2 regions of the Pseudomonas sp. HR96 genome follow, and region 2 is predicted to be linked to the other one. Evidence: riboswitches for the same ligand, from Rfam matches in the RefSeq annotation. Region 2 holds a riboswitch; the other holds the start of a gene.
What was found. Region 2 has a riboswitch for manganese ahead of mntP (manganese efflux pump MntP). Riboswitches for the same ligand answer to the same signal wherever they lie in the genome.
Positions count from the first base shown of each region.

Region 1: another riboswitch for manganese. It lies ahead of SFA35_RS04765 (TMEM165/GDT1 family protein); the one in region 2 lies ahead of mntP (manganese efflux pump MntP).

Region 1 covers NZ_CP139141.1:1,004,770-1,014,858, forward strand. The annotation lists gene SFA35_RS04730 (YajG family lipoprotein) at 392-976, shown strand; gene SFA35_RS04735 (hypothetical protein) at 1,032-1,235, opposite strand; gene SFA35_RS04740 (1-acyl-sn-glycerol-3-phosphate acyltransferase) at 1,308-2,474, opposite strand; gene SFA35_RS04745 (CPXCG motif-containing cysteine-rich protein) at 2,585-2,767, shown strand; gene SFA35_RS04750 (putative signal transducing protein) at 2,767-3,030, shown strand; gene SFA35_RS04755 (SOS response-associated peptidase) at 3,068-3,688, shown strand; gene SFA35_RS04760 (M48 family metallopeptidase) at 3,766-4,575, shown strand; gene SFA35_RS04765 (TMEM165/GDT1 family protein) at 4,577-5,161, opposite strand; yybP-ykoY riboswitch at 5,253-5,374, opposite strand; gene SFA35_RS04770 (class I SAM-dependent methyltransferase) at 5,414-6,412, opposite strand; gene SFA35_RS04775 (2-hydroxyacid dehydrogenase) at 6,490-7,416, opposite strand; gene SFA35_RS04780 (LysE family translocator) at 7,555-8,184, shown strand; gene SFA35_RS04785 (DUF1302 domain-containing protein) at 8,349-10,089, shown strand, end outside.
Region 2 covers NZ_CP139141.1:3,460,111-3,470,199, forward strand. The annotation lists gene SFA35_RS15470 (FAD-dependent oxidoreductase) at 1-263, opposite strand, end outside; gene SFA35_RS15475 (ABC transporter substrate-binding protein) at 265-1,173, opposite strand; gene SFA35_RS15480 (hypothetical protein) at 1,508-2,002, shown strand; gene SFA35_RS15485 (hypothetical protein) at 2,032-2,457, shown strand; gene SFA35_RS15490 (TetR/AcrR family transcriptional regulator) at 2,477-3,142, opposite strand; gene SFA35_RS15495 (alpha/beta fold hydrolase) at 3,272-4,282, shown strand; partial or broken gene SFA35_RS26765 (cache domain-containing protein) at 4,686-5,273, shown strand; partial or broken gene SFA35_RS26770 (methyl-accepting chemotaxis protein) at 5,592-6,179, shown strand; yybP-ykoY riboswitch at 6,276-6,446, shown strand; gene mntP (manganese efflux pump MntP) at 6,452-7,015, shown strand; gene SFA35_RS15510 (MFS transporter) at 7,064-8,434, opposite strand; gene SFA35_RS15515 (cell wall hydrolase) at 8,580-9,215, opposite strand; gene SFA35_RS15520 (monovalent cation:proton antiporter-2 (CPA2) family protein) at 9,536-10,089, shown strand, end outside.

The sequences.
Region 1 (10,089 bases), 2.5 Mb from region 2:
AAAGGGCCACCCCCGTCACGCGTGCAGATGGATGCGCGGCAAATGGCAGCTCTGGCAGGGCAGGGCGAAATCGGTGGGGGTCACCCGCCACGGCGCTTCGGACCTGCTCTGGATGGGCGGCTCTCTGTGGGCAATGCGGGAGCAAATGGCAGCATTTGCATTGATGCGAGGCCCGATCAGGAGACGTCCTTATAATCGGGGGGAGATTATAACGATGAATCGCCGAGAAATGATCCTGTTACATGACATTTCTTGGACGCTGGAGGCGAAAGTGGGCGGTGACTGGCCAGTCTTTTGCGGGCCGGCGCGTCGCTTTCCAGCCGCGCTGGTTTGCCGGGGGCGGGCACCGCTATACTGCGGCCCTGTTGCCTATTCCCTTGGAGAGACGAGCATGTTGCAACGCCTGTTGTTCGGTTTGATCGCTGTGGCCACCTTGACCTTGGCCGGTTGTGCCAACAGCCCGCAACAACTCAGCCCGGAACCTCGGCTGACCTCGCAATTCGCCGCCGTCGGCCAGGGCCAGCAGGTGGCCGTGCGTGTGGTCGATGGCCGCGCCTCGCAAAGCCTCGGCACTCGCGGTGGCCTGTACCCGGAGACCAGCGCGGTGACCGTCAATGGCTCCGACCTGCTGCCCAAGCTGCAGGCCCAGACCGAAGCGGCCGTGCGCCTGCTGGGTTTCACCCCGACCCAGGGCGGCAGCGGCCCGCAGTTGACCCTGACCCTGACCGACCTCAAATACCAGTCGCCTAAAGACAGCATGTACGTGACCGAGGCTACCATCAGCGCCAACTTCCGCGCCGACGTGGTCAGCGGCAGCCGCCACTACAGCGGCCGTTATGCCGCCTCGCTGGACCAGCGTTTCGGCATGGCGCCGAACCAGGAAACCAACACCCGGCTGGTCAGTGATGTGTTGAGCGATGCGCTGACCCGCGTATTCAAGGATGCCACCATCGGGCAGACCCTCAGCCAGCAGTAAGTCGCCGCAAAGATTCCCCCTAGGACCGAGCGAGCTCGGTCCTAGGGGGGCACCTTCAAGCCGCCTGGTACAACTCCAGCAGGCTGATCCCGGTCGCCAGGTCCACTTCCGGCCAGTCGCGGTGCTGGTGCCCGCCCAATGCGCAATACACCACCCACTGGCGATCCTGCACGTTGAAGGCAAGCGCGTCGATCAGCGCTTGCTGTTCGTCGCTGGGGGCGATCAGGTAGAGGCGGTCCTGGTTCTGGGCGTGCAGCATGACGATCTCCGAGGCTGTGCAAATGAGGTGCGACAGCCTGGCGCTTTTACATGACGGGCGTATGACGTTGCCCTATAAAGGCAGGCCGGCCTTGACCCGGTACTGGTTGCGCACCGGCGTGGCGTACTGCACCACCAGGTAGGGCTGCTGCTCCACCGGGCATTCGTCCAGGCGGCTTTGCCATTCTTCCCTGGCCTGGGCCAGCTCCTCCTCACCGAACACCTCTTCGGCGCGCGGCACCTGCAGGCTCGGGTCGGCGTCGGCCCACTGCGCGTAAGCCAGGTAATGCACCGGGAACAGGCGGTAGCCGCCGAGAATCAGGCGGTCGACCTCGGCCGCCAATTGCTTGGTGTCTTCGAACACCTCGCTGATCGGCGGTGCGAAATTGACGTGCACCCGGCCCTTGTAGCCAGTGATGCCCTTGGCGATGCTCTGGTCGTCCTCGCCCGGCGCCTTGGTGTAGCTGCCGGTGGTGGCGCGCAGGTAGAGCTCGCGGGCCTTGGCCTGGTCGCAGGGGTCGTACTCGTAGCTGATCGACACCGGGGTCAGGTTGAGTGAGCGGATCACCTCGCCGAACGGCTCGTCCTTGCGGCTCATGTGAAACATTTTCAGGATCGCCGAATCGGTACGGTCGTCACCGTCCTTGGCACGCCCCTCGGCCTGAGCGATCCAGATCGACTGGCAGTCTTTGCGGATCGAGTGGCTGATATAGGCCGACAGCAGTTGGTAGGCCGCCAGTTTTTCCCGGCGCCCGCTCAGCGAGCGATGCACGATGAAGCTCTTGTTCAGGCGCATCAGGTCGCTGACGAAGGGCTTTTGCAGCAGGTTGTCGCCGATGGCGATGCGCGGCGTGGGCAGGCCGGCGTGGTACACCGCATAGTTGACGAAGGCCGGGTCCATGACGATGTCGCGATGGTTGGCCAGAAACAGATAGGCGCTGCCCGACTTGAATTGTTCGACGCCGGTGTAGGTCACACCGTCGGTGGCGCGGTCGATGGTTTTGTCGACGTAATACTCGACCTTGTCCTGCAGGGTCGCGACGTTGGTGACGCTGGCGAACTCTTTGCGCAGTCGATGGGCTATAAGTGGTTTGAGCGCCCAGCTGAACGCGCCGGCGGTGCGCGGAAAACGAAAGTGGGTGAGGATGTCGAGAAACGCCTGGTCGCTGAGCAGCCGTGCCAGTACGGCAGGTACCTCGGCGTCGTCATACGGTCGGATGGCATCGAATTCGCCCATCATGCTCTCTTGTTGTAAACGGCTGGTGATCGAGACTGCGCTGGTGTTCATGAAAACCCAACGTTGCAAAGTAGACCGGCGATTATACGCATAACTGAAGTGGAGAGACCGTGATGCTGGAAACCCAAGCGTACGACTGCCCCTATTGCGGCGAGCCGGCCGAGGCGGTGCTGGACCTGTCCGGCGGCGACCAGCAGTACATCGAGGACTGCCCGGTGTGCTGCCGGCCCATTGTCTTCAACCTGCAGACCGATGGCCAGGAATGGATGCTGGACGTGTACAGCGAGAACGAATGATGCGCCGAGTCTATGAGCCTGGAAGCCTGATGGAAGCGCAGATGCTGGTCGACATGCTTGCCAGTGAAGGCGTGCAGGCCTACCTCAGTGGCGGCGATCTGGTTGGCGGCATGGGCGACCTGCCGGCCATGGGGCTGCTGTCGTTGAATGTCGATAACGACCAGGCCGAGCACGCGCGCCAACTGATCGCCGAGTACAATGCGGCCTTGCCGTTGTCCGGCGATGATCAACCGGACAGCGTTCCCGGTATTTTGCTGTGCTGAGTGGCTGCTGTCGGTGGGCCCAAGAGTGTTTTTGCTGATGTGTGGACGTTACGCTTTATTTCGCTGGTCGCCGGCCTTTGCCGCGCTGCCGGGCTTTCCTGCCGACCAGCAGGCGCAGTGGAACATCTCGCCGGGCGATTCGGTGCTGATCCAGCGTCTGGACGCCGGCCAGCCGCAATTGGCCCGCGCACGCTGGGGCCTGACGCCGGCCTGGCTGACCGACTTGTCGCGCACCCCGGCCCATGCTCGCGCCGAGACCGTGGTCGAACAGCCGATGTTCCGCGAGGCGTTGCGCCTGCGCCGCTGCCTGTTGCCCGCCAACGGTTTTTACGAATGGCGCGGCAGCGTGCGCAAGCGTCCTTACTGGTTGACGCCGGGGGAGGGCTCCTCGCTGTTCTTTGCAGCGATCTGGGAGGCCTACCCGGTGCAGGAACAGGTCTGGCTGAGCACTGCGGTGATTACCCAGCCGGCCGCCGGGCAGCGCCGGCCACTGATCCTCGACGCGGCCGGCCAGCAAGCCTGGCTCGACCCCGACACGCCGATGCCGGTGCTGCATACCTTGCTTGCTGCGCCGCCGGCGGCGTTGCGCGAGCGGCCGCTGGCCAATCTGATCAATGATCCCAAGCTCAACGCGCCGGAGTGCCTGACCCCGGCGTGATAAGGCTTTTGGCCATGCAATTGTATCGAAGGCAATACAAAGACTAGGATGACCCGGTTTTCATCAGGAGTCCGAGTATGCGCACATCACTCTCCATCGCCTGCGCCGCGATGCTGCTGGCCGGTTGCCAGGCGGTCAACACCACCGATCCTGGCGCCGTGGGCGTCGACCGCAAGCAATACATGTTCAGCCTGCTGACCACCGACCAGGTCAACCAGATGTACGCCCAGTCCTATCAGCAGACCGTCAGCGAAGCGAGCACCAAGGGCGAACTGGCCAAGGGCAGCAGCGACGACACCCGGGTGCAGGCCATTGCCAAGCGCCTGATTGCCCAGGCGCCGACGCTGCGCGCCGACTCGGCGCAGTGGCAGTGGGAGGTCAATGTGATCAAGAGCGATGAGCTCAATGCCAACTGCGGGCCTGGCGGCAAGATCATCGTCTATTCGGGGTTGATCGATAAGCTGCAATTGTCCGACGACGAGATCGCCGCCGTGATGGGCCATGAGATCGCCCATGCCCTGCGTGAGCATGGCCGCGAGGCGATGTCCAAGGCCTACGGCGTGCAGATGGCCCGCGATGGCGCGGGCAGTCTGCTGGGTCTGGGCCAGGACAGCCTGGCACTGGCCGACACCGTGGTGCAGTACAGCCTGACCCTGCCCAACAGTCGTGCCAACGAGAACGAAGCCGACCTGCTCGGCCTCGAACTGGCGGCCCGAGCCGGCTATAACCCCAACGCCGCCATCACCCTGTGGAACAAGATGGGCGCCGCCGCCAATGGGTCGGCGCCCCCCGAGTTCATGAGCACGCACCCGGCCTCGGCCAACCGTATCGCCGCGTTGCAGGCGGCGATCCCCAAGGTGATGCCGCTGTATCAGAAGACCTTGTGACTCACGCCCCGCTACTGACCTTAATGGCCTGATACACCGCAATGATCGCCAGCACGAAGAACGCCGCAGCGGCGACCCGGCGAATCAAGGTCAGTGGCAGGCGGTCGGCGGCGAAGTTGCCGGCCAGCACCACGGGCACGTTGGCGATCAGCATGCCCAGGGTGGTGCCGATGATCACCAGCAGCAGGTCCGGATACTGCGCGGCGAGCATGATGGTGGCGACCTGGGTCTTGTCGCCGATCTCGGCGATGAAGAAGGCGATCAGGGTGGTCAGGAATGGACCGAACGCGCGCTTGGTGGTGGCTTCGTCGTCGTCCATCTTGTCCGGCACCAGAGTCCACAGCGCGGTGGCGGTGAAGCTGGCGGCGAGAATCCAGTGCAGGATCGAGTCGGTCAGGTAGCTGCTGATCCAGGCCCCCACGGCCCCGGCGGCGGCATGGTTGGCCAGGGTCGCGGCGACGATGCCGGCGATGATCGGCCAAGGCTTGCGAAAGCGTGCCGCCAGGATCAGGGCGAGCAATTGGGTCTTGTCGCCGATTTCGGCGAGGGCCACGATCCCGGTAGGGACGAGAAGGGATTCCAGCATCAGGTGAGTTCCTATGGGGGCGGGTCGACACGGCTATGACACGTACAGCCTCCCCGCCCCGGGTAAGGTGTGCGTGTCATAGGTCTTGTCAAACCCCGGACTCGTCTGGCGCGAATCGCTGGGTCGCACGCGCCATGGTCTGTGGACCAAGTATGTTGACGCGTGCCGGACGAGCATGGCGCTCGTGGGAGACTACTCCCCTAGGACGGAGCGGATTCTGCCTAGGCGAAAGCGTTTGTGCAAGCGCGGAATCTACCCACGTTTGGCGCGATAGACCTTGAACCCTTGGCCTTCTGCCAGTACGGCGCATATGCCCAGATGCTTCTCGATCAACGGCTGATAGCGCAGGAAGCTATTGGCGACCAGCCGGAGTTCGCCGCCTTTTTTCAGATGTTTGGCCGCTTTTTGCAGCATGTTTTCCGACGCCTGATAATCGGTGTGCACTCCGGTATGGAACGGCGGGTTGCTCAGAATGGCGTCGAGAAAGCGTGGTGCGGCATCTATGCCATCACCGACGATCACCTCGGCTTCCAGGCCGTTGGCCGCCAGGGTCAGGCGGCTGCTGGCGGCGGCGAAGGCATCCACGTCCAACATTGTTACGGTATTTTGCGGATAGCGGCGCTTGATCGCTGCGCCGAGCACCCCGGCGCCGCAGCCGAAGTCGAGCACGTGGCCCTGGGTCAGGCCGGCCAGATGCTCGAGCAACAGCGCGGTGCCGCGATCCAGGCGGCCGTGGCTGAACACCCCGGGCAAGGTCACCACCTTGAGCGGCGCGTCGCCCACCGGCAGTTCGTAGTGCTGGGCAAGGCTTTGCAGGCTCACCGCCGCAGGCGGTGTATCGACCTGCACCTGCCAGAGCTGACAGTGACGAGCGCTGTCGAGTTTGCGTGGCGTGCCAAAGGCATGCAGCTGCTTGGAGGCCCCTTCGATGCCACCGCGTTTTTCGCCCACCAGAAACAGCTGTTTGCCGCCCAGGCGGCAGGCGAGGGCGTTGAGCAGGTAGTTGGCCAGGTCTCGGGATTTGGGCAGAAACAGCACGGCGGCTTCGAATGAAGACTCCGGCGCCTCGACACCGAAGGCGCTACGACCTTCGAAGCGGGCCTGCAGAGCGCTCTGGTCGCCCGCGTGCCAGCACCAGCCGTGAGCTTCAGGCAACTGGCCGAGCAGGTCGTCGGCAGGCAAGCCGGCCAGCAGCAGCGGGCCTTGGAACAGGTGGGCTTGGCGAAGCAGCACTTCACTGCGCGGGTCCATGGGGGCTCCTGGCAAAAGGGCGGAGTCTATCAGGGCTGGCGGGGTTACCAAACATCTCGGGGGCCAGGAGGCCGGCTTCAGCCGGCATTGGCTGCCAATTGACCCATGATCCGCTGCCGCGCTTCGCGGCTGCCCCAGGCGTTGTGCGGGGTGACGATCAGCCGTGGAATGTCATCGGCCAACAGCGGATTGCCCTGGGTTGGCGGCTCCGTCGTCAACACATCGGTGGCCGCACCGCCCAGATGCCCCGCACGCAACGCATCGGCCAGCGCCTGTTCGTCGATCAAGCCACCGCGCCCGGTATTGACCACGAATGCGCCAGGCTTGAGCAGGCGCAACTGCTCGGCGCCGATCAGGTGACGGGTCTGCTCGGTCAGCGGGCAGTGCAGGGTCAAGGCATCGATCTGCGGCAGCAGTTCGGCCAGTGGCAACCGGTCCGCGCGCTCGGGGCGGCCGGGCAGCTGGCCGATCAGCACTCGCATGCCGAAGGCTTCGGCCAGCCTGCCCACCGCGCTGCCGAGTTCGCCATGGCCGAGCAGCCCGAGGGTCTTGCCCTGCAGCTCGACGATGGGGAAATCCAGCAGGCAGAACTGGCTGGCCTGCTGCCAGCGCCCGGCCTTGACCGCCTGTTGATAGTCGGCAAAACGGGTGGCCAGGGCCAGCAGGAGCATGAGGGTGTGCTGGGCCACCGACGGCGTCCCGTAGCCCTTGCAGTTGCGTACGGGGATGCCGCGCGCCTGGGCGGCGCCCAGGTCGATGTTGTTGGTGCCGGTGGCCGCCACCAGAATCAGCTTGAGCTGCGGGCACTGAGCGAGGGTCTCGGCGCTCAGCGGTACCTTGTTGACGATGGCCACCTCGAAGCCTTGCAGGCGCGCCACGATCTGCTCGGCGGCGGTCGCCTCATGCAGTTGCAGGTCGCTGAACACCGCCTGCAGGGGCGCCGGGTCGAGGTCGCCGAGGTCCAGCGAGCGGTAGTCGAGAAACACGGCGCGAGGCAAGGTCATCGGCAAATCTCCTGAGCAAAATTGCCCTAACCCTAGGCCCTGCGCTGTCCGGGTACAAGTGCAGGCAACTGTATCTTTCAGTTGTGCGCAAGCGGGGGTAAGGTAGCCGGCTTGTCGATCGACCCTGCCGAGGCCGCCATGTACTGGACCGAATTTCTGACCGTTGCGCTGATCCACCTGCTGGCCGTGGCCAGCCCCGGGCCGGACTTTGCCGTGGTGGTGCGCGAGAGCGTGACCCATGGCCGCCGCGCCGGCACCTGGACGGCCTTCGGGGTCGGCTCGGCGATCTTCCTGCATGTGGGCTATTCGCTGCTGGGCATCGGCCTGATCGTGTCGCAGTCGATCGTGCTGTTCAACGCCCTCAAATGGCTGGCGGCCGCCTACCTGCTGTACATCGGCTTCAAGGCGCTGCGCGCGCGGCCGGCGCCAGCCGGCGCCGAGCAGGTACAGGCCGAACCCAGGGTGCGTACCCCGCGTCAGGCCTACGTGGCCGGTTTCATGACCAATGGCCTGAACCCCAAGGCCACCCTGTTTTTCCTCTCGCTGTTCACCGTGGTCATCAATCCGCACACGCCGCTGCTGGTACAGGCAGGCTATGGCGTCTACCTGGCACTGGCCACCGGCCTGTGGTTCTGCCTGGTGGCGATGCTGTTCAGCCAGCAACGCGTGCGCGCCGGTTTCGCCCGCATGGGCCACTGGTTCGACCGCACCATGGGGGCTGTGCTGATTGCCCTTGGGGTAAAAATCGCCTTCACCCAGATGCGCTGAGTTGATCGAGCGCTCAAGAAATGCCGGGGCGGCGCCGATAACGCTGATATCGCAAACTCATTGTGGAGGGCCTGGATCGCCCCATTGCCCGCCATAGATGGCTCCTGCAGTCGCCTGGCCCGCCGATTGGCCGCCATACAACAATGCATTAGAGAGCCGTGTCGATGACCGCAAGCAAACCTTTCTGGCGCCGGGCCAGGTTGCCCCTGGCCGTGAGCCTCGCCTCGTCGCTGGCTACACCGGCATTGGCCTTGAGCTTCAATGTCGGCGAAATGGAAGGGCAGTTCGATTCTTCGCTGTCGATCGGCAGCAGCTGGTCCACGCAGAACCCCGACAAGAATCTGATCGGCGCCAATAACGGCGGCCATGGCCTGTCGCAGACCACTGACGACGGCCACCTGAACTTCAAGGCCGGGCAGAGCTTCTCGCAGATCTTCAAGGGCGTGCACGACCTGGAGCTCAAATACGGCGACTCCGGGGTCTTCCTGCGTGGCAAGTACTGGTATGACTTCAAGCTGCAGGACGACGACCTCGACTTCAAGAACGTCAGCGATGCCGGGCGCAAGGAGGCCGCCAAGTCGTCCGGTTTCGAACTGCTCGATGCTTTCGTCTACCACAACTACAACATCGGCGACTTGCCAGGCTCGGTGCGGCTGGGCAAGCAGGTGGTCAACTGGGGCGAGAGCACTTTCATCGGTGGCGGCATCAACACCATCAACCCCATCGACGTCTCGGCCTTCCGCCGCCCTGGCGCGGAAATCAAGGAAGGGCTGATTCCGGTCGACATGTTCTATGTGTCGCAGAACCTCACCGACAACTGGTCGGCCGAAGGCTTCTACCAGTTGCAGTGGCAGCAGACGGTAGTGGACAACTGCGGCACCTTCTTCGCCAACTCCGACGTCTCGGCGCCTGGTTGCAGCAACAACCTGGCGGTGCTGCGTACCCGGGCCGGCCTCAACGGCTCGCTGGCGACCGCCGGGCAATCGCCGGCCGCAATTGCGGCCATCGATCGCGGCCTGGCGGCGCAGGGCGTGAGCTTCGGTGCGCCCGATGAAGGCGTGATCGTGCGCCGGGCATCGGACCGCGACCCGAGCAACAGCGGCCAGTTCGGGGTGGCCACGCATTACATGTTCGAGCCGCTGGACACCGAGTTCGGCGCCTATTTCATGAACTACCACAGCCGCCTGCCGATTTTCAGCGGGCACGGTGCGCCTTCGTCGTTCTACAGCGCCAGCCCGCTGGCGTCGCTGCTGATCGCCGGCAATTCCAGCTATTTCATGGAGTACCCCGAGGACATTCGGCTGTATGGGCTGAGCTTCGCCACCACCCTGCCGGAGGGCACCGCCTGGAGCGGCGAGATCAGCTATAGGCCCAACCTGCCGATCCAGCTCAACACTACCGACGTGCTGTTCGCCGGGCTGACGCCGCTCAACCCCAATGTCTCGCCGCTGCAGGCCAGCCCCGACACCGATCTGCACGGTTACCGGCGCAAGGAAGTGACCCAGGCGCAGACCACCTTCACGCACTTCTTCGACCAGGTCATGGGGGCCGAGCGGTTGACCACCGTCGCCGAGGTCGGCTGGACCCACGTTGGCGGCCTCGACAGCAGTTCCAAGGCGCGCTACGGCCGCGATGCCACCTTTGGCCCCGGGCCACTGGCCAACGGCACCTGCCAGGCGCTCAACGCCCAGGCGCTGGCGGGCGCGGCGCAGAACAACGTCAGTCGCTATTGCGAAAATGACGGTTTCACCACGGCCGATTCCTGGGGCTACCGAGCCCGCGCCATCTGGGATTACAACAACGTGTTCGCCGGTATCAACCTCAAGCCCAACCTGGCCTGGTCCCATGACGTCAAAGGCTACTCGCCAAGCCCCGGCGGCAATTTCGAGGAAGGCCGCAAGGCCA
Region 2 (10,089 bases):
CTGCTGTCGGCAATGCCGGCAGCAGCTGCATGAAGATTGGCCGGCGCCCAGGTGGCGCCGCCGGACATGGCGCTGGTGCCGCCGAGCCAGGCGCTCTTTTCCAGCACCAGCACGCGCAATCCACCGGCGGCAGCGGTCAGCGCCGCGCTCAGGGCTGCCGAGCCGGAGCCGACCACCACCATGTCGCAATGCAACTCACGGTCGGCCATGGTAGGCGCCGGCCCCGTGGCTGCGGGCGGGTTGTCCGCCAGCCAGGTGGGCATCTCAGGGCTTGGGGTTCTGGATCGGGTTGCTGGATGTCAGGTTGATGCCCGGCTCTGGCAGCTTGAGGGGCGCCAGGTCCCACTTGTCCATGATCTTCTCGTAGTTGCCGCTGGCGTAGACCGCCTTGAGCGCCGCGAGCATGGCGTTGGCCATGGCCGGGTCGTCCTTTTTCACCACGATGCCCAGGTAGAACTTCGGCATCAGGCTGGAAGTCACCACGCGAATCGGCTTGGGCGCCGACTTCTCCATGTCTTTTGCGGCGGCGGCATCGTTGACCACGAAATCCACGCGCCCGGAGTACAGCGCCAGCAGCACGGCGTCGGCCGAGGGGTACTGCGACAACTCGATGGCCGGCTTGCCGGCATTCACGCAGTGCGGGGAGAACAGTTCGGTGATGGTGCTGGCGAAATCGGTGCCCGATTGCACGGCGGCGTGCAGGCCGCACAGCGATAGCGGGTCCTCACTGACCTTGGTGTTGCTCTTGAGGGTATACAGCGCGTTGGTGGCGTAGGAGAAATCGACGAAGGAGACCTGTTTCTCGCGCTCCAGCGAGTCGGAGATGCACTCCATGGCAACGTCGTAGCGCCCGCTCTGCACCCCTGGAATCAGGCCGTCGAAGGCGATCGAAGTGGCCTTGACCTTGACCCCGAGCTTCTCGCCCATGGCGTTCCACAGGTCGGGCTCGTAGCCGACCATGGTCTTGTTGTCGGCGGCAAAGGATTCGCATGGTGGGTAATGCGCGTCGGTGACCAGGTTGATCACGCCCGCCTTGCGCACCGCCTCCGGCAGCATGGCGTGCAAGGTCGGGTCCATGCTTTCGGTAGGGATCTTGACTTCACTGGCGGCGTGGGCCGCACCCATGACACAGCAGAACGACAGCAGCGGCAAGCTTAAAGCGAACACTTTCATCAAGGTCTACCTCGGGGTCGATGCGCACGTCTGGTGCGCGCAGCCAAGCCAGCTATCCTGTGCCGAAAAGCGCTTCCCAAACACCTCGGAGCAACAAGCATGCCATGGAAAATTAACTGAGCGATTAATCTTCAGGGTATTGATCGGCTTGACCTTTCATCGGCAGAACCGCGCTTGCACGGGGGTCCCGCCGGCGCACCAAGCGGGCGCACAATCACCCGAAAACAGCCCAATAGCGTGCAAGTTAATTAGGCGATTAATTATTCTTGCAACCGATCGACACCGGGCATAGGCTCTTTGGCACCCCCATCCACTCCCTCGAGGGCTGCACACCATGACCACCGACGAAATGATCGAACTGCTCGAACGCGAGCGCGAAGCCATCTGGCGCACCATGCCGGATGAAGTGGCGGCCATCGGCCGTGGTGAAATCCCTCGCGGCACTGGCGCACGCGGGCAATACCTGAGCACCTTGATGTTCGCCGAGGGCGAAGCCCGCACCCTCGCCGACGAAATGTTCTGGGGCCTGATCGAAGTCTGCCGCCAGCCGGGCGCCGACCTCGCCACACTGAAAATGGTGATTCGCCAGATCATCGGCTACAAGGCCGACTTCTTCGATTTCGTCGGCCTGCCGGGCGCAGCCGCCACGGTGCATCAGTACGTGGCCGTGGCCGATGCCACCACCACCCTCGATGAACTGGAACGCCTGACCGGCGCCGCGCTGTCGTGGGCCAACCGCCTGCACATGTGGGTCGACCACGTATTCCCATGGGGTGTTGGCGACGGCTTCCGCAAGCCGAAGACCAAGACCAAGACCGCCATCGCCTGATCAGCCCACTTCAATACAGGAACCCCGTCATGCTCTTGAGTCTGAAAGTCGAAGGTCAATCCATCTGCCTGATCGAAATCTGGGAAGACAAAGTGCCGAACCTGGCGCAGATCTTTCGTGAAAAACTGCCGCTGCAGAGCTCCCTGCAGCACGGCAAACTGCTCGGCGATCTGGTGTTCTTCACCCTGCCGATCGTTGCCCCGTGGGAAAACCGCTACCTGACCCAGGACGTCGGCAAGGAACGCATCGAGAAAACCGGCCACGCCGCCGGCGCCGTGTGCTTCTACAGCCCGCGCCAGCAACTGTGCATCGTCTATGGCGACGACGTATCGGCCGAGCCGTTGCCGATCTCTTACATCGGCGAGGTGGTGGAAGGCGCCCTGCAGCTCAAGGTAACCGGGATGGAGACCTGGTTCGAACAGGGTGCGCTGGTGGAGTTGGCGATCGCCGACTGAGGTTGCAGGCGACGCGAGATCAGGCCGGGCGCACGGCCAGATGCTCCAGCACCAGCTGGCGCATCACCACGATGGCGTTCTTGAAGTTGAACTTGGGAAACATCATCGAGCGAAACAGCACGCCGTCCAGGTAGGTGGAGATGAACATGGCCATGTCGGCCGGGTCGACTTCGCGGAACACGCCGCTGGCGATGCCGTCCTTGATGGCCTTGCGCAGCACCTGGGACTCCTTGTCGTAGAACTTGCGGATCGCCTTGTCGATACGCACCGTGCGGCCGTGGGAGCTGGCGTAGTCGAGACTCATCTTGGCCAGCTTCTGCAGCAAGGCGAACTGCAGGATGTGGATCTGCAACCAGAGGAAGATGATCGACTGCGGCTCGACCGCATCGGACTTGATCGAGTTGAACTGGCGGAAGGCATCTTCCACCGTCGACTCGACCACGCCGAGAAACAGCTCTTCCTTGCTGCCGAAGTAGTAATAGATCAAGGCCGAGTTCATCTGCGTGGCCTTGGCTATGTCCTTGATGGTGACGGTGGAATAGTTGTGCTCGGCGAACAGGTCCAGCGCGGCCGACTGCAGGGCCTTGGCGACATCGGACTGTTGGCGCTTGTCGCGCACGGCAGCCATGTCGATCTCCTCGGCGGGGTTCTTGTCCTTTTTCGCCAGACTACTCTTCGCTGCCATGTTGAACCCTGATGTCGATGACCGATGTTGGAAAATCCAGATACCGCGCGGCTGCGCATTATCAGCTGACGCCGGTTATTCGTCCATGCGCAACGCAGCGCAGCGCCAAGACCCGCAAAGGAGCATGCCATGCCCAGCGATTACCAGATTGCCGCTCTCGGTGACCTGCCCCTGCAATCAGGGCGGATCCTGACGGATGCCAGGCTCGCCTACCAGACCTTCGGCCAACTCAATGTGGCCGGCGACAACGTGGTACTGCTGCCCAGCTACTACACCGGCAACCACCGTTCCTACAGCGGCTGGATCGGTGCTGGTCGCCCGCTGGACCCGGCGCGCTGGTTCATCGTCACGGTCAACCTGTTCGGCAATGGCTACTCCACTTCGCCAAGCAACTCGGCTACCCAAGGTGGCGCCGACTTCCCCCGGGTCAGTCTGGAGGACAACATCCAGGCCCAGCGGCGTCTGCTCTGGGAGGTGCTGGGGGTGCGCTCGCTGGCGCTGGTCGGCGGCTGGTCGATGGGCGCCATGCAGGCGTTCAACTGGGCGATTCGCTATGCCGACGATGTGCGGGCGTTGCTGGCGGTGTGCGGCACCGCGCGTTGCTGGCCGCTCAACCAGGTGTTTCTCGAGGGCGTGCGTGCCGCGCTGCAGGCCGATCAGAACTACAGCGCCGGGCGCTACCGCAGCCCGCCCGAAGCAGGACTGCGCGCATTCGGCCGCGCCTACGCCGGCTGGGCCTACTCAGCGCAGTTCTTTCGCGAACAACTGTACCGCGACCTGGGCTTCGACAGCCTCGAGCAGCTGTTGCTCGACTGGGAGCAAGACCACATGCGCCATGACGCCAACGACCTGCTGTGCGTGCTCGACAGCTGGCATCAGGCAGACCCCAGCCAGTTGGCCCACGGCGGTGACCTTGGCGCAGCGCTCGGCGCCATTCGCGCCCGTTGTGCAGTCATGCCAGGCAGTACAGACAGCTACTTCACCGAAGCGGAAGCACGCTTGGAATGGCGCTCGCTGGGCAATGCCCAGTGCCTGCCGCTGAACTCGCCGTACGGTCATTGCGCAGGCGCACCGGGCCGCTTCGCTGTCGAGACGGCGAGCATCGACCGCGTGCTGGGCGAGCTGCTCGCCGGCATCTGATATGGTTTTTTAAGTTTCATCTGAATCTGTTATGAATCGGTCCCGGCGCGCATCCTTCACCCCATCACAGCGACAACCCTGCCGCTCAATTGGAGGTGTGAAATGGATGGCGTCATCATGCTGGTCATCATCGCCGCAACACTGGGATCATTCGGTTACGTGATGTACCTGATTCACAAGGAAAGCCGCGGACAATAGGGCTTAAGTCCATCCCCGTGTTGCCGATATCCTTGGACTATTCCAAGAACATTCAGGTGGCAACATGGGCAGTTTGCGAAGCATGTCGATCGGGCAACGGCTGTGGCTGATTCTGATAGTGGCCATGGCCATGCTATTCAGCCTCGGCCTGGTCATGCTCAAGCAGATCCATGACGATCTGTTCCGTGGCCGTGTGGAGCGGACCATGCACGTGGTCCAGGCCGCCAGTGGCGTGCTGGAGTATTACCACGGCCTGGAAAGTGCCGGCACCTTGACCCGCGAGGCCGCGCAGAAGCAGGCGCTGACGGTGATCCGCGGCCTGCGCTATGACCAGACCGACTACTTCTGGATCAACGACCTGCGCCCGGTCATGATCATGCACCCTACCAACGCCAAGCTCGAAGGCCAGGACCTGTCCGGCGTCCGCGACCCGGACGGCTTCGCCCTGTTCAGTGAAATGGCCAGACTGGCCCAGGCCAAGGGCGGCGGCACGGTGGACTACCGCTGGCCCAAGCCCGGTGCCAGCGAACCGGTAGAGAAGACGTCCTACGTGCAGTTGTTCGCGCCCTGGGGCTGGGTGCTCGGCTCGGGCGTGTACGTCGACGACATGCAGGCCGACTTCATGCAGCAGATCTGGCATGCCTCGCTGGTCGGCCTGGGCATCGTGCTGGTCATGGCGGTGCTGGTGCTGCTGATTTCGCGCAGCATTGTGCGCCCATTGCGCGCCACCGTAGCGGCCATGGCCAACATCGCCAGTGGTGAAAGCGACCTGACCCGTACCCTGGAGGTGCAGGGCAACGATGAGATCACCCTGCTGGCAGGGCACTTCAATACCTTCACGGCCAAGCTGCACCGCGTGGTCAGCGAGCTGCAGGCCTGCGCCACGGCGCTCAACCAGTCCTCGGGCGAACTGGGCAGCAATGCCGAACAGGCCCAGCAGCGCAGCGAACAGCAGGCACAGCAAATGGAGCTGGTGGCCACGGCGGTCAACCAGGTGACCCACGGGGTGCAGGACGTGGCACGCAACGCCGAGCATGCCGCCAGCGAGATGCGCGACGCCCAGGCCCAGGCCGAACAGGGCCAGCGCAACATCGACAGTTCTCTGAAGCAGATCGACTCGCTGTCGGCGACCATCGACGATGCGGTGCAGGTGATCCGCACCCTGGCCGGCGAAAGCACGCAGATCGGCACGGTGCTGGAGGTGATCAGCTCGATTGCCGAACAGACCAACCTGCTGGCGCTCAACGCCGCCATCGAGGCCGCGCGCGCCGGCGAGCAGGGTCGCGGCTTCGCCGTGGTGGCCGACGAGGTGCGCCTGCTGGCCCAGCGCACGCAGAAGTCCACCGCCGAAATCCACGCCATGGTCCAGCGCCTGCAGACGCACTCCGATTCAGCGGTCAAGGTCATCGGCGAAAGCAGCCGTGCCTCGCGCCTGACCATCGAACAGGCCAACCAGGCCGGGCAGAGCCTGACCTCGATCAGTCAGGCGCTGATCAATCTCAGCGGGCTCAACGCTTCGATCGCCAGCGCGACCTTGCAACAATCCCATGTGGTCGAGGACATCAACCAGAACGTCACCGTCGCTGCCGGCCTCTCCCACCACACCGCCCAGGCCGCCGAGCAGTCCAGCGCGGCGAGCCTGGGGCTGAAGCAGTTGAGTGGCGAGTTGAGTGGGTTGCTGCGCCAGTTCAGGTTGTAAGCTTTGCCGGCTCAGGTCGCGCAAGGCTCAGGGCCACACCGCGAGCATGAAAGGGAAATCTTTTTACGGACTTTTCACCTTTTCACCGCTAAGATCCCCTCCTTCGTTGGGGAGTAACCCGCGGCCCGCCTCAGGGGCCGAGTTCGCATCAACATTCTCGGCAGCAGCCGTGGTGCGAGCACTCCATGAGTGGGTGAGACCGACGACACTTCCACGCCTCTAGTCGGGCGCGTGGCCGTGTCGTTGTCTCATTGCCCGACTGGAAGCTGCGCGTGAACCCGATCTCCCTCGTACTCCTGGCCCTGGCCATGTCCACCGATGCCTTCGCCGCCGCCATCGGCAAAGGCTCGAGCCTGCACAAACCGCGTCTGAGCGAAGCGCTGCGCACCGGGCTGATCTTCGGCGTGATCGAAGCCATTACCCCCCTCATCGGCTGGCTGATCGGCCAGGCCGCGACGCGCTGGGTGGCCAACTGGGACCACTGGATCGCCTTCACCCTGTTGCTGGTGCTGGGCCTGCACATGATCTACAACGGCCTCAAGGCCGATGAAGCCGAGGAGGAAAAGCCCTCCCGTCACTCCTTCCTGATGCTGGCGGTCACCGCCTTTGCCACCAGCATCGATGCCCTGGCCGTGGGCGTCGGCCTGGCCTTCGTCGACGTCAACATTCTGATCGCGGCGGCCGCCATCGGCCTGGCGACCATGACCATGGTCACCCTGGGGGTAATGCTCGGACGGGTGCTGGGAACGGTGGTGGGCAAGCGCGCCGAAATCCTCGGCGGCGTGGTGCTGATGCTGGTGGGTGCGACGATTCTTTACGAGCATTTGTCGGCGTGAATCAACGCCCGCCCGGCGCATTGCGCAACCGGGCTGGCGCGTTCGCCATCACACGTCGAGCAGACGCTCGGCCGCGACCGGCTTGAGGCGCGGGGTCAGCAGGTGGATGACCAGGATCGCCACCAGGTAGGCGCTGCCGGCGACGATGAAGATCGGCTGGTAGGACTTGAACACCTGGAGGATGTAGCCGTTGTAGGTGGTCATCAGCATGCCGCCGATGGCCCCTGCGGTACCGCCGATGCCGATGACCGAGGCCACCGCCTGTTTCGGGAAGAGGTCCGAGGGCAAGGTCATCAGGTTGGCCGACCAGGCCTGGTGCGCAGCGGCCGCCAGGCCGATGATGCCCACCACCAGCCATAGGCTGGAGACGAACTGCGCGGTGACGATCGGGGTCACCGCCAGGGCGCACAGCAGCATGGTGGTCTTGCGCGACAGGTTGGCGCTGCGGCCGCGCTTCATCTGTTTGGACGACCCCCAGCCACCCAGCACCGAGCCGACGTCAGCCAGCACGTACACGGCGATCAACGGTGGACCGAACGACTTCAGGTCCAGGCCGTAGGTCTTGCCGAGGAAGTCCGGCAGCCAGAACAGGTACAGCCACCAGATCGGGTCGGTGAGAAACTTGCCGGCGGCATAGGCCCAGGTTTCACGGAAGGTCAGCAGCTTGAACCAGGAGAACTTGGCCGGCGTGGCGTCCACGGGCAACGAGGGATCGGTATCGGAGCGGATGTAGTCCAGCTCGGCGGCGCTGACCTTGGGGTGGTCCTGCGGGCTGCGGTACACCAGCAGCCAGGCCACCAGCCACAGGGCGGTGACGATGCCGATGGAAATGAACGCCGCGCGCCAGCCCCAGGCCAGGGTGATGGCCGGCACCAGCAGGGGCGTGACGATGGGACCGAACGCGGTGCCGGCGTTGAAGATGCCGGTGGCCTGCGCCCGCTCCTTCTGCGGGAACCACTCGGACACAGCCTTGAGGCTGGCCGGAAAGCTGCCCGACTCACCGAAGCCCAAGGCAAAGCGCGCCATCGCGAACTGCGTGACACCGTTGACCAAACCATGGCAAATGCTGGCGATGGTCCACAGGGTGAAGGCCAGCGCGTAGCCGATGCGCACGCCGACCTTGTCGATGATGCGGCCAAAGGTGAGGAAGCCGATGGCATAGGCACACTGGAACCAGAACACCACGCTGGCGTAGTCGGTTTCCGTCCACTTGAGCTCGGCGGTCAAGGTGGGCTTGAGGATCCCGATCATCTGCCGGTCGATGTAGTTGATACCGATGGCGACGAACAGCAAGGCACAGATGGTCCAACGGTAGCGGCTGGTGAGGGTGCGAGGCGTTGCAACGGGTGTGGCGATGCTTGCAGTGGCGGCGCGAGGCGCTGCCTGGCCGTTAGGCGCAGGTCCGATGTCGACTGTCATGCTGCGGCTTCCTTTGTTGTTTTTATTATCCAGCGATTCCCGGGATCTGCCGGGTCCAACCCACCGACAGCAGGGCGGTGGATTTGTCAGTCATCGTATGAGGCGTTTCTGAGTGTGTCAATTCGACCAAAGGCGCCAATGGTCGTTATTTTGTCCTGGGCTTGTAGAAGATGAACTTGTCGGTTTCAGCGGTCTTCAGGTAGTCCTTGCCCCAGCCGTCCAGCGCGACATGCCGGTCATGAAAGAACAGCGCGCCGCCGGTCCGATCCTTGAGCTGCTGGTTGAGGGCTTTACGCGCGACTTCCTTGGCGACGGTGTAGCGATCCTCTTCCTGGACCTGGTCCGCGCGGCCATCACACCACCAGGAAAACTGGCAGTTCTTTTTCTCCGAGCCCTGCTTGACCACCCCGCACACGGTGTCGGCGAAACCGTCGTGGCCCAGGCGATTGATCACCACGTCGGCCACCGCCTCCATGTCCGCCGGGCCGCCGCCCTTGGCCTCCCAGTAGATGGTGCGCGACAGGCAGGTGATGGCGTCGCTGACCGACTCCTTGCCCGCCGGGTCCACCGCCTGCACCTCGGCCGGCGTGATCGCCTCGGACTTGGGCGCCGGCTTGACCTCCTCCTTGGCAGCCACCTTCTGTTCGAGCACCTGGGCTTTGTCGACTGCTTTTGCAGCGGCGGCGGGATTGCCAGCAGCGCCTGAGTCTTCGCCGGCGACTGCCACGGCGCTGCTGGAAAGAACTGCAAACACACACAACACGATTGCTGATGCCCGCATGGTTTCACCTGTTATTGGAAGCCCGCCGAAAGCGGATTGATGAATCGACCATGGCCAAATGGAATCATTCGCCGCAGCGCCGAGGATATTTTCGGTCGTCCCGGAAAACCCCATGCTTTCAGCAACTTGTTCACTTTTACTGTGGAGGGGGCTGTGGATAACCTGAGCACAAGCCCGCCGCGCCTAGCGTCTGCGGCGGGCGGATGACCCTGGTCAAATAGTGTTCGATTATTAGCACATGGAGGCTAGCGGCCAGCAGTGATCACGGATAAAACCGTACAATGGCGTTTTTGCCCTGTTCTCCCCTCAAGGACTGTTCCATGCCTGAACAAGGAAATCTGCTGCAAGCCGCCGTGGTGTTTCTGTTTGCTGCGGTATTGACCGTGCCCCTGGCCAAACGCCTGCAACTGGGCTCGGTGCTCGGCTACCTTTTTGCCGGCGTGCTGATCGGCCCCCAGGTGCTCGGCCTGATCGGCAATCCGCAAAGCGTCGCGCATATTTCCGAGCTGGGGGTGGTGTTGCTGCTGTTCATCATCGGCCTGGAACTGTCGCCCAAGCGCCTCTGGGTGATGCGCAAGTCAGTGTTTGGCGTGGGCCTGGCGCAGGTGCTGCTGACCGGCCTGGTGATCGGTGCGATCGCCCTGCTCGGCTTCGGCCAGCCGCTGCCCAGCGCAGTGGTGCTGGGCCTGGGCCTGGCGCTGTCGTCCACCGCCTTCGGCCTGCAGAGCCTGGCCGAGCGCAAGCAGTTGAACGCCCCGCACGGGCGCCTGGCGTTCGCCATCCTGTTGTTCCAGGACATCGCCGCCATCCCGCTGATTGCCCTGGTGCCACTGCTGGCCGGGGGCACCGCCGCCGGCTCGGGGGATGCGCTCGA